2 linked regions of the Solidesulfovibrio magneticus RS-1 genome follow. The protein of the gene in region 1 interacts with the protein of each later gene in a pairwise test. Links are inferred from orthologs where the notes say so. Each region holds a gene or a part of one and is shown in the gene's direction. Other genes may lie near its edges.

What was found.
Region 2: the proteins of eno (region 1) and rpe interact in binary tests that used the Escherichia coli proteins (3 or more experiments, as listed by UniProt). The link is inferred for Solidesulfovibrio magneticus RS-1 from one-to-one orthologs.

The regions. Positions count from the first base shown.
Region 1 is NC_012796.1:1,284,058-1,291,370, reverse strand. What follows is about bases 1,677-4,645. They hold eno (phosphopyruvate hydratase), read left to right. Parts: upstream 1,677-2,490; coding sequence 2,491-3,801; downstream 3,802-4,645. Other genes in these bases: folD (bifunctional methylenetetrahydrofolate dehydrogenase/methenyltetrahydrofolate cyclohydrolase FolD), read left to right, coding at 4,195-4,645; DMR_RS05325 (tetratricopeptide repeat protein), read left to right, coding at 1,677-2,327. Also shown: DMR_RS05340 (ABC transporter ATP-binding protein), read right to left, coding at 1-66; DMR_RS05335 (arylesterase), read left to right, coding at 65-802; DMR_RS05330 (type III pantothenate kinase), read left to right, coding at 808-1,599; more of DMR_RS05325, read left to right, coding at 1,596-1,676; more of folD, read left to right, coding at 4,646-5,073; DMR_RS05310 (ABC1 kinase family protein), read left to right, coding at 5,291-6,964; DMR_RS05305 (lipoate--protein ligase), read left to right, coding at 6,991-7,313. UniProt on the Escherichia coli protein: Catalyzes the reversible conversion of 2-phosphoglycerate (2-PG) into phosphoenolpyruvate (PEP). It is essential for the degradation of carbohydrates via glycolysis.
Region 2 is NC_012796.1:4,399,129-4,404,061, forward strand. What follows is about bases 2,173-4,933. They hold rpe (ribulose-phosphate 3-epimerase), read left to right. Parts: upstream 2,173-3,096; coding sequence 3,097-3,771; downstream 3,772-4,933. Other genes in these bases: DMR_RS18250 (PstS family phosphate ABC transporter substrate-binding protein), read right to left, coding at 2,173-2,804; DMR_RS18260 (hybrid sensor histidine kinase/response regulator), read left to right, coding at 3,734-4,933. In the rest of the region: phosphate ABC transporter permease PstA, read right to left, coding at 132-1,010; phosphate ABC transporter permease subunit PstC, read right to left, coding at 1,029-1,922; more of DMR_RS18250, read right to left, coding at 2,001-2,172. UniProt on the Escherichia coli protein: Catalyzes the reversible epimerization of D-ribulose 5-phosphate to D-xylulose 5-phosphate.

The DNA.
Region 1 (7,313 bases):
GCGCAGGATGTTGACCCCGCCGGCCTGGCTTTGTAACGTCAGCCGCACATCGGACAAGGAAATCATGCACGCCTCCAACATCCCCACAGCGGGCGCGCCGCGCCCCGTGCCGTCCCCGGCAGGATACCAGCTTGCCCGGAAAAGACAAACCGCGCCGGTTTGCCTGGCCCTGGCCCTGGCCCTGGCTCTGGCCGTTCTTGGAGTTTTCATGCCGCAGACCGCCCCGGCCGCAACCCTGGCCGCCCTGGGCGACAGCCTCACCGCCGGCTGGGGACTGCCCGCCGCCGACGCCTACCCGGCCAAGCTCGCCCGCGCCCTGGCCGCGCGCGGCTATGACGTGGACATCCTCAATTTCGGCATCTCCGGCGACACCACCGCCGGCGGTCTGGCCCGCCTCGACGCGGTGCTGGCCGCCAAACCGGCCGGCGTCATCCTGGAACTCGGGGCCAACGACATGCTGCGCGGCCTGCCCACGGCCGTGCCCCGGGACAACCTCGACGCCATCCTGGCCCGGCTCAAGGCGGCCGGCATCCCGGTCCTGCTCTGCGGCATCCAGGCCATGCGCAACTACGGCCTGGGCTACGCCCGCGACCTCGACGCCGTCTACGCCGAGCTGAGCAAGAAATACGACGCCGTGCTCTACCCGTCCTTTCTCGACGGCGTCACCGGCGTTCCCGGCCTGACCATGCCCGACGGCCTGCATCCCACCGCCGCCGGAGTGGACGAAATGGTGCGGCGCAGCCTGCCCGCCGTGGAAACCTTTCTCTCGCGCCTGGGCGTGCGCCCGGCCGGCGCGCCGTAACCGCCATGCCCGCCCTTTTAGTCGACGTCGGCAACACCAACATCAAGTTCGGCCTGGCCGAGGCCGGCGGCCTGCTGTCGTCCTTTGCCCTGCCCACCGACCGCAGCGCCACCCCGGACAGCCTGGGTCTGGCCCTGGCCTCGGCGTTGCCCTTTCACGGCTGCCGGCCGGCCGACATCGAGGCCGCCGTGGCCTCCAGCGTGGTGCCGCCGCTTAATCCCATCATCGAACACGCCATTTCGCGCTATCTCGGCGTGCGGCTGCGCTTCGTGCCCACGGACATCCCCATACCGCTCAAAAACCTCTACGGCCGGCCCCACGAAGTCGGGGCCGACCGGCTGGTCACGGCCTTTGCCGGCCGCCGGGCCGTGGGCGCGGCCTCGGTCATCGTGGTGGATTTCGGCACGGCCACCAATTTCGACTGCGTCCAGGACGACGCGTTCCTGGGCGGGCTCATCTGCCCGGGCCTCATGACGTCGCTGTCCGGACTGGTCAGCAAGACAGCCAAGCTGCCCCACGTGGCCCTGGACCCGGGCGACGGGGCGCTGTCCATCGGCCGCTCCACCACGGACTGCATCAACCAGGGCTTTGTCTTCGGCTTTGCCGACATGGTGACGGGCGTCACCGCCCGCCTCAAGGCCCACCTCGGCGGCGACGTCCACGTGCTGGCCACGGGCGGTTTTGCCGAGAAACTCGCCCCCATCTGTCCGGTCATCCGCGACGTGCGGCCGGAACTGTTGCTCGAAGGGTTGCGGCAATTGTGGCTGGCCTCAAGCCGGCCGGGAGGCCGGAAATGACGATACTGCCGGAGATTCTCGGCTGCTACCAGTCCGAGAAGCGCGAGAAGATGGGCGGCCAGGGCGGTTCCGGACGCGGTTTTGTCCAGCGCATCGACTGGCTGGCCATGAAGCTCGGGCCGGCCCGCATCGTCATCTTTCCCCTGGACGAAAAACATCTGCCCATGCCCCTGCAAAAGATCGTCACGCCGGAAGAATTCCTGCGCCATTTCGTGCCGGCCCCGCTGCTCTACAGCGAGCGCATCGCCCCGGCCGCCTTGGTGCTGGCCAGGCTGCTGCGCGACGTCGGGCCGGGCCTGGACCACAAAACCCTGCCCCCGCCCGAACAGGCCCTTTTCCTGGTCATCCTGGCCGCCCTGGCCGCCGCCGGCCGGCCCGACTCCGGCGAGGACGCCCTGGCTGTGCTCCAAAGCAGCGGCGCGGCCACGGCCGAAGGCCAAAAGCTCGCCATAAACGCCTTTGGCATAAGCCTTCGCAAAAGCGGCGATTTCGACGGCGCGGCCAACTACTACCGCAAGGCCCTGGAGCTTTCCCCCCACGACGAACGCCTGATGTTCAACCTCGCCCGCACCCTCTACGAAAAAGGCGACGCCGCCGGCTGCCGGACGCTCCTGGAAAAGGCCGTGGCCGCCGACCCGGACTTCGCCGAGGCCAAGGCCTTCCTGCGCTACCTGGCCCGCCACGCCAAACCGGCCGGCGTCGAAGACTTCCCGGACATCACGATCTGACGAAGCCTGGGCGACATTCCCGATCCCCCCGCCGCCTCCGGCATTTTGCCCGACCCCGGGGCTTATAAATCGTTTGGAATTGCGCTACAGCCAACAGTGTCGGGCCACGCGGCCCGCCTTCCACGCACACAACGCCAAACCCCATACTTTCAAGGAGACCATCATGAGCACCATAGCGGCCGTTTGGGCCAGGGAAATCCTCGATTCGCGCGGCAATCCCACCGTCGAGGTGGAGGTCACCCTGGAATCCGGCGCGTCCGGCCGGGCCGCCGTCCCCTCGGGCGCGTCCACCGGCTCCCGCGAAGCCCTGGAAATGCGCGACCAGGACGCCTCCCGTTACGCCGGCAAAGGCGTCACCAAGGCCGTGGAGAACGTCCAGGGCGAACTGGCCGACACCGTCATCGGCATGGACGCCCTGCAGCAGGTGGCCATCGACAACCTCATGATCGACACCGACGGCACCGAGAACAAATCGCGCCTGGGCGCCAACGCCATCCTCGGCGTGTCCCTGGCCGTGTGCCGCGCCGCCTCCAACTTCCTGGGGCTGCCGCTGTACCAGTACATCGGCGGCATCAACTCCAAGGTGCTGCCCGTGCCCATGATGAACATCATCAACGGTGGCGCGCACGCTCCCAACAACCTGGACATCCAGGAATTCATGATCATTCCCCTTGGCGCGCGCACCTTTGCCGACGCCCTGCGCATGGGCGCCGAGACCTTCCACACCCTCAAAAAGATCCTGGCCGCCGACGGCCACATGACCGCCGTGGGCGACGAGGGCGGCTTTGCCCCCAACCTCAAGAGCCACGACGAAGCCTTCAAATACATCATCAAGGCCATCGAGGAATCCGGCTACCGCCCGGGTTCGGAAATCTCCCTGGCCATCGACGCCGCCGCCTCGGAATTCTATAAGAACGGCAAATACGTGCTCACCGGCGAGAACCTCTCCCTGTCCTCGACCGAAATGGTCGATTACTTGGGCGGCTTCGTCGAGCGCTATCCGCTGATCTCCATCGAGGACGGCCTGGCCGAGTCCGACTGGCCGGGCTGGAAGACGCTTACGCTGAACCTCGGCGAACGCATCCAGCTCGTTGGCGACGACATCTTCGTCACCAATCCCGACATCCTGGCCGAAGGCATCGACCAGGGCGTGGCCAACTCCATCCTCATCAAGCTCAACCAGATCGGCACCGTCACCGAGACCCTGGACACCATCGAGATGGCCAAACAGGCCGCCTACACCACGGTGGTCTCCCACCGCTCGGGCGAGACCGAGGACAGCTTCATCGCCGACCTGTCCGTGGCCGTCAACGCCGGCCAGATCAAGACCGGCTCGCTGTGCCGCTCCGACCGCCTGGCCAAGTACAACCAGCTGCTGCGCATCGAGGAAGAGCTGGAAGATATGGCCATCTACTACGGCCCGGTCATGGCCGGCCAGTGGTACGAAGAAGAGCCCGAAGGCGACGAAGAGTAGAGAAGAAAAGAAGAGAAAGACGAAGACTGCCTCCGGCGGCCGGGAGGGGCTAAGCCCCTCCCGGACCCTCCCTGAAAGGGGGAAAGGGGCCAGGCGGGGCTTCGTGAGACGCCCTGGGAACCAGTGAGGGTTTCCAGGGCGTTTTTGCTTTTGCTGGCCGCTTCGGCCAGTGGAAACCCTTTCTGCCACGCTGCCGCCCGCCGTCCCAGCCTCGCCCCCCCCTTTACCCCATGTCAGGGGTCCGGGGGGCTGAGCCCCCCGGCCGCCGGAGGCCTCTTCCTCCTCGCCTTTCCACCTCGCATCAGTAGACGACGCCCGCCTGCCCGGTTAAGAGTGTCGCCGTGACGTCGGCGGCTGGGGCCGCTGTTGACCGCTTTCCAAGGAGATTTCGCCATGCTGCTTATTGACGGCAAGAAAGTCGCGGCCGAATTGCGCCAGCGCGTGAAAAACGACGTGGACGCCCTGGTGCGCCAGCACGGGCGCGCCCCGCATCTGGCCGTCATCCTCGTTGGCGAGGACCCGGCTTCCCAGATTTACGTCCGCTACAAGGAAAAGGCCTGCGAGGAAGTGGGCTTCGTTTCCCGCATCTGGCGGCTCGACGGCGGCATCGGCCAGTGCGCCCTGGAGAAGCTCATCACCGAACTGTCCAGCAGCGAGGACATTGACGGCATCCTGCTCCAGCTGCCTCTGCCCAAGGGTTTGGACGCCCAGCGCTGTCTGGCCCTGGTCGATCCCAAAAAGGACGTGGACGGCTTCCATCCCGAAAACGTCGGGCGGCTGTCCATCGGGTTGCCCTGCCTCAAGCCGTGCACGCCGTTTGGAGTCATCAAGCTTCTGGAATATTACGGCCTTTCCCCGGCCGGCAAGCGGGCGGTGGTCATCGGGCGCAGCAACATCGTGGGCAAGCCCATGGCCATGCTGCTCTCTGCCGCCTCGCCTTTCGGCAACGCCACGGTGACGGTGTGCCATTCGCGCACGCCGGACCTGGCCGCCGTGGTGCGCGAGGCCGACTTCATCGTGCCGGCCATCGGCAAGCCCAAGCTCATCACCCGCGACATGGTCAAGCCCGGCGCGGTCATCGTGGACGTGGGCATGAACCGCCTGCCTGACGGCAAGCTGTGCGGCGACGTGGACTACGACAACCTCACCGACGTGGCTTCGGCCATGACGCCGGTGCCCGGCGGCGTCGGCCCCATGACCATCGCCACGCTCATGAGCAACACCGTGGAGGCCTACCGCTGGCGTCGCCAGCCCCCAGATTGCCCGATCTAGGCCCCAAGGGCGCGCGTGATATACCACCGGCCGTCCATCCCCCCTTTCAGGGAGGGTCCGGGAGGGGGTTACCCCCTCCCGGCCGCCGGAGGCATTCTTCTCTTCCTCCTTGGCCTCTCCGCCCCAGACCCTCGCGCCGCGTCCACGAGAAGCAACAGCGAAAAACCAGTAATTTTTCTTAAAAAATACTCTCGTATTTTTTAAGGGACGCGCCGCCATGCTGTCACTCGCCTCGATACCGCATTTCGCCAGAAACGCCCGCAGATTCCGGGAAATCGCCGGGGTGCTGGCGCGTTACGGCCTGGCCGAGTTTCTGGCCGCCACGGACCCGGCGTTTTTAAAAGACCTGCTGGTCAGCCCGTCGGGGGCCAGTCTGGCGACGCTGAAGCGTGAGGAACGGCTGCGGCTGGCCCTGACCGAGCTTGGGGGCACGGCCATCAAGCTTGGCCAGATACTCAGCACCCGGGCCGACCTCGTGGGGCCGGAGGTGGCGGCGGAACTGTCCAGACTGCGGGCCGACACCGAACCCGATGCGCCCGAGGCGGTGGAGCGCACGATCCGCGAGGCGCTTGGCGCGCCGGTGGAAGAACTCTTCGAGGGCTTTGATCCCGTGCCCATGGCCAGCGCCTCCATTGGCCAGGTGCATCGGGCCAGGCTGCCGGACGGCACGGCGGTGGTGGTCAAGGTGCGCCATGCCGGCATCGAGGAGCGGGTGCGGGCCGATCTCGACATCCTCATGGGCCTGGCCGAACTGGCCGAGCGGGGGGTGGTGGAGCTGCGGCTGTATCAACCCCTGGCCGTGGCCGCCGAGATGCGCCGCACCATCCTGCGGGAACTCGATTTCGTGCGCGAGGAGCGCAATCTGCGCCATTTCGCGGCCAATTTCGCTTCCGAGCCGGGCGTGGCCTTTCCGCGCCCCTATCCCGAGCGCTGCGCCCGGGAAGTGCTGACCATGGAAGAGCTGGTCGGGGAGCCGCTGTCGCGTCTGGCCGGGGAGCTTTCGCCCGAGGCCGCGGCCCGGCGCACGGCCATGGCCAAGCTTGCCGCCGACGTGTTCCTGGAGATGATTTTCCGCGACAACTTCTTCCATGCCGACCCGCATCCCGGCAATCTGCTGGTGCTGCCCGGCGACAGGCTGGGCATCCTGGACTGCGGCATGGTCGGGCGCATCGACGAGCGCACCCGGCGGGCCATGGAGGACGCGCTTTTGGCCGTGGCCGAGGGCGACGCCGAGGGGCTGACCGAACAGGTCATGCGCATCGGCCGGCTGCCGCCGGGCCTGGACCGGGCGGCGCTTAGGGCCGACATTGAGGATTTCGTGGCCGATTACGCCAGCCAGGAGCTTGGCGCGTTCGACCTGGGCGGGGCCATGGCCGACGTGGCCGCCATCGTGCGCCGCCACGGCATCCTGCTGCCGCCGGTGGTGGCCCATCTCATCAAAGTCTTTGTGGTGCTGGAAGGCGCGTCGCGAACGCTCTCCCCGGGCTTTTCGCTCATTGACGTCATCGCGCCCTACGCCGGCAAGATCATCGCCCGTCGGCTTTCGCCCGGGGCGCTTTTCACCCGCGCCCGGCGCAGCTGGCGCGACTGGAACGCCCTGGTCGAGAGTTTCCCCCGCGACGCCGCCGAGATCCTGCGCCGCGCCCGCGAGGGCCGGCTCGACGTGCACCTCGTCCACCGGGGCCTGGACGCCACCATAAACCGCCTGGTCTACGGCATCGTCACGGCGGCGCTGTTTCTCGGCTCCTGCCAGGTGCTGGCCAGCCGCGTGCCGCCGCTCGTCTTCGGCATCTCGCTCTTCGGGGCGCTCGGGTGCGCCGCCGCCGTGCTGCTCGGCCTACGGCTCCTTCGCGCCGTCAAACGCTCCGGCGAACTTGGCCCCGATTCCTGACAACCGCCAGCCGCAAAGGATCTGCCGTGCGCGCCATTTTGCTTGAGACCACCGATCCGGCCGTTAATCTCGCCACCGAGGAGTGGCTGCTCAAAAACGCCGCTACCGACGTGTTCATGCTGTGGCGCAACGCCCCGGCCGTCATTGTCGGGCGCAACCAGAACACCCGCGCCCAGATCGACGAAGCCTTCGTGCGGGAGCGGGGCATCCCGGTGGTGCGCCGTTTAAGCGGCGGCGGCGCGGTCTTCCATGATCTGGGCAACGTCAATTTCACGTTCATCAGCCTCGGCGGCGGGGCCATGGACTTTAGGGGCTTCACCGCCCCGATCCTGGCGGCGGTGGCGGCCCT
Region 2 (4,933 bases), 3.1 Mb from region 1 along the record:
CCGGTTCGGACCAACCTACCGTCCAAACGCACCCTCCTGCCTCCCCCCTTATCCCCTTTCTTCAACTGGGGGGTCCGGGGGCCTCAGGCCCCCGGCCGCCGGAGGCATCTTTCTGGCTTTCTCTTCGCGTACTACCGCTTCTTTTGCAGCTTGGCCCGGTAGAGGATGGCCCCGAGGTTCATGCCCAGCACCAGGACGATGAGCACCAGCGCCGTGCCGTATTGCAGGGGGCGGGTCTTGTCGATGTCGGTGCCGGCCGTGGCCAGGACGTAGATGTGGTACGGCAGGGCCATGACCGAATCGGTGATGTTGGTGGGCAGGTAGGGCGTGAAAAAGACCGAGGCCGTGAACATGATGGCGGCGGTTTCGCCGGCCACCCGGGAAAGGCCCAGGATCGCGCCGGTGAGCATGCCGGGCATGGCCGCCGGCAGGACCACCAGCCGGATGGTCTGCCACTTGGTGGCCCCAAGGCCCAGCGAGGCTTCGCGGTAGGTCTGGGGCACGGACTTGAGCGCCTCCTCGGCCGTGCCGATGATGACCGGCAACACGAGGATGGACAGGGTCAGGATGCCCGACAAGAGGCTGACGCCCAGGCCGAAGAAGGTGACGAAAAAGGCCAGGCCAAAAAGGCCGAAGACCACCGAGGGCACGCCGGCCAGGTTGTTGATCCCCAGGCGGATCAGCCGCAGGGTGCGGCCGGGCCGGGCGTATTCGTTGAGGTAGACGGCCGAGGCCACGCCGAGGGGAAAGGCGACGCACATGGTTCCCAGGCTTAAGTAGATGGTGCCCAGGATGCAGGGCAGGATGCCGCCGGCGGTCATGGAGTCGCGGGGCATCTCGGTTAAAAACGACCAGCTGATGGCGGGCAGGCCCTTGACGAGGAGAAAGCCGCAGATGAGCACCAGGGCGGCCATGTTGATGAGCGAGGAGGCCCCGAAAACGCCCCACATGATTTTTTGGGTGCGGTGGCGGCGGGCCAGCCCGGCATGGGTGAGGGCGGTCTGGTTCATGATGTCGCTCCTGGTCGCTTACAGGGTGGCCGCGCCGACCTGCTTGTGCTTTTCGGCCACGTGACTGGCGATGAGATTAAAGGCCAGAGTGAAAAGGAACAGCACGATGCCGATGGCGAAAAGCGCCCGGTAGTGGTCGCCGCGAAAGGAGGCCTCGGCCATTTCGGCGGCGATGCTCGACGGCATGGGCCGCACCGGGGAGAAAATCGAGTTGGGGATCATGGCCGCGCCGCCGGCCACCATGAGGACGACCATGGTCTCGCCGATGGCCCGGGACATGCCGAGCATGACGGCGGTGGAGATGCCTGACAGCGAGGCCGGCAACACCACTTTGGAGATGGTCTCGAAATGGGTGGCCCCCAGGGCCAGGGAGGCTTCCTTGAGTTCCCGGGGCACGGCGTAGATGGCGTCCTCGGACACCGAGCAGATGGTGGGCACGGACATAAACGCCAGCATGATGGCGGCGTTGAAAAGATTAAGCCCGGTGGCCAGGTCGAAGGTTTCCTGGATAAAGGGCGCAACCACCACCATGCCGAAAAAGCCGATGACCACGGACGGCAGGGCGGCCAGCAGCTCCACGATGGGCTTGAAGATGTCGCGGGTGCGGCGGCTGGCGATTTCGGCCAGGTAGATGGCAGTCATGACGCCCAGGGGGATGGCGATGGCCGAGGACAGGGCCGTGACGGCCAGCGAGGCCACGATGAGCGGAAAGATGCCGAACTCATGGGGTTCGGAAGTGGGATACCAGTAGTGGCCGAAAAGGAAGTCCGTCACCGAGACGATCTTGAAGATCGGCAGGCCCTCGATGAAGAGGTAGAGCATGATCAAGGCCAGGGCCACGATGGAGCTTAAGGCCGTGAGGAAAAAGGCGTTGCGGATCAGGTTGTCCTTGGACTGGCGCGACATGGCCATGGCGTCTCTCCCGGGAGCGCGCCCCGGCCCGCTTTGGCGGTCCGGGGCGCGAAGGGTTCTTCGTGGGGCGGGCGGGGTTTAGTTGATCGAGACGAAGCCGGCTTCCTTGACGAGCTTCTGGCCTTCGGCGCCAAGCAGGAAGTCGATCAAGCCCTTGACCGCGCCGGCGGGCTCGCCGTTGGTATAGATGTAGAGGTCGCGGGAGACGGGGAACTTCTTGGCCTTGGCGTTTTCGGCCGTGGGCTCGACGCCGTTGACCTTCAGCGCCTTGGTGGAGGCGTCGAGATAGCCGATGCCGACGTAGCCCAGGGCGTTCTTGTTCTTGCTCACGGCCTGAACCACGGCGCCGCTGGAAGCCTGCATGAGGGCGCCGGGGAACACGCGCTCCTTCTTCATGACCAGCTCTTCCCAGCTCTCGTAGGTGCCCGAGGAGGTGTCGCGGGAGATGACGACCACCGGGCCGTCGCCGCCCAGGTCCTTCCAGGAGGTGATCTTGCCCATGTAGAGGTCCTTGAGCTGGTCGGTGGTGATCTCGGTGAGCTTGTTGGCCGGGTTGACCACGGGCACGATGGCGTCGACGGCGCACACGATCTGCTTGGGCGCGATGTTCTTGGTTTTGGCCAGGTCGAGTTCCTTGGGCTGCATGGCGCGGGAGGCCATGGCCACGTCGGTGGCGCCGTCGATGAGCGCCTTGATGCCGTTGCCCGAGCCGCCGCCGGAAACCGAGATCTTCACGTCGGGATGGGCCTTCATGTAGGCTTCGACGACTTTCTGCATGATGGGCAGGACGGTGGTGGAACCATCGACCTTGATGGTGGTGTCGGCCAGAGCGGTAGAGGCCATCATCAGAAACGCGGCCACGATGCCAATAAGCTTTTTCATGAGAATCCTCCGTATAAAAGTGATGGTCGCGCAAGGTTGGCGCGAATTGCCCCAGGTGACGTGGTGAAGGTAGAAAGGCTCCGTTACGGTCCGGTGACGCGGGGGACAAGAACGCGTGACGTCGGTTCCGCCGTCCGTTTCCGCGCCATTTCCGGCATACGCCTCGGGCGGATTTGTGACAACGGTCCCGAACGGCCCGCCGCCACCTCGCCTGCCTTGACCCGGAACGGCCGGCGGTCTATCCATGGGATCAAGACGCCGTGCGCGTCACAATCCTTCAGCCGGAGCCGCCATGACGCCGCCGTTTATTTTGTCGCCCTCGCTTCTGTCCTCGGATTTCGCCCGGCTGGCCGACGAACTGGCCGCCCTGGAAGCGGCCGGATTATCCTGGGTCCACCTTGACGTCATGGACGGGCAGTTCGTGCCCAACATCACCTTCGGGCCGCCGCTTATCGCCGCCATGCGCAAAACGAGCCGGCTGTATTTCGACACCCACCTCATGATCGAGCGGCCCGAGCGCTATCTGGCCGAATTCCGGGCGGCCGGCTCGGACCTTATCTGCGTCCACGCCGAGGCCACCGTCCACCTGGAACGGGCCGTGGCCGAGATCGCCCGCCTGGGCGCGGCCCCGGCCGTGGCGCTCAATCCGGCCACGCCGCTTTCGGCCGTGGAATGGCTGCTGCCCCAGCTGGACATGGTGCTCATCATGACCGTCAACCCGGGATTCGGCGGCCAGTCCTTCATCCCCTTCTGCCTGGACAAGATCCGGGCCTTAAGCGCCCTGCGCCGGGAGCGGGGACTGGCGTTCCGCATCCAAGTCGACGGCGGCGTGACCCCGGACAACACGGCCGCCCTGCTGGCCGCCGGAGCCGATGTCCTAGTTTCGGGCTCGGCCTTTTTCGGACACCCTCCTTACAAGGAACGCCTCGATGTCTTTCACGCGGCGGCCGACTCCAAACCGGCCTAGCCGCCCCAGTCGCCGTCGGGCGGCCTCTCCGCCCGGCGCACGCCCGGTCCGGGCCGGACAAAACGCCACGTCCGACAAACGCCTGGCCCGGCTCACCTCCATCATCGCCGCCCTGGACCAGGCCATCGCCTTTATCGCGCCCTCGGGCGTCATCGCCGAAATAAACGACCGTTACCTGACCTGGCTCGGGCGCTCCCGGGCCGAAGTGCTGGGCGCGCGCCTCGAAGTCCTCGACCTGGATACCGAGGACTACCAGGCCGCCGCCTTCCTCGACCTCTTCCGCCGCGGCGTGGCCCATGCGCCGGTCTCCTTCGAAAGCCGGATCGGGGCGCGCGACGTCACGGTCAAGCTCCAGCCCGTCATTGAGGACGGCATGTTCGCCGGCCTCATTGTCTCGCTCATCGACGTCACCCCGCTGGTCGAGGCGAGGCTTGGCGTGGAGCGCGAAAAACGCTTCCTGGAACAAGTCATCACCATCGCCGGCGCGGCCATCTGCATCGTCAACCGCGACGATGTGGTGGTGACGATAAACGACGAATTCACGGCCATCACCGGTTATACCCGGGACCAGGCCCTGGGCCGGCCCCGGGTCCAGCTGCTGCGCGAATCGCCGCTCTCCCCCTGCTCGACCGCCCCCGGCGACGGCGCGGTGCAAAAACGTCAATCCACCATCGCCGCCCGAGGCGGCAAGCGTCTCACCATCCTCAAAAACGCCGCCCCCATCCTGGGCGCCGACGGCCAGATCACCGGCGGCATCGAATCCTTCGTGGACGTCTCCGACCTCATCCGGGCCCAGGTTCAGGCCGAGGAAGCCAGCCGTATGAAATCGGCCTTCCTGGCCAACATGAGCCACGAAATCCGCACGCCGCTCAATGCCATCATGGGCCTGTCCCAACTGCTGCTGCGGGCCAATCTTCCCCCGCAACAGCGGGAATGCGTCGAAACCATGCGGGCCGCCGGCGAGGGTCTGCTCGTCATCTTAAACGACATCCTGGACTTTTCCCGCATCGAGATGGGCCGCCTGGAAATCCGGCCCGCGCCCATGGACATCGACCGGCTCCTGGAGGAAGTCCGCCGGGTCATGGCCCAGGCCGCCGACCAGCAGGGGCTGACCCTGGCCATCGAACGCGACCCGTCCCTGCCCCGGGTGGTGCTGTGCGAT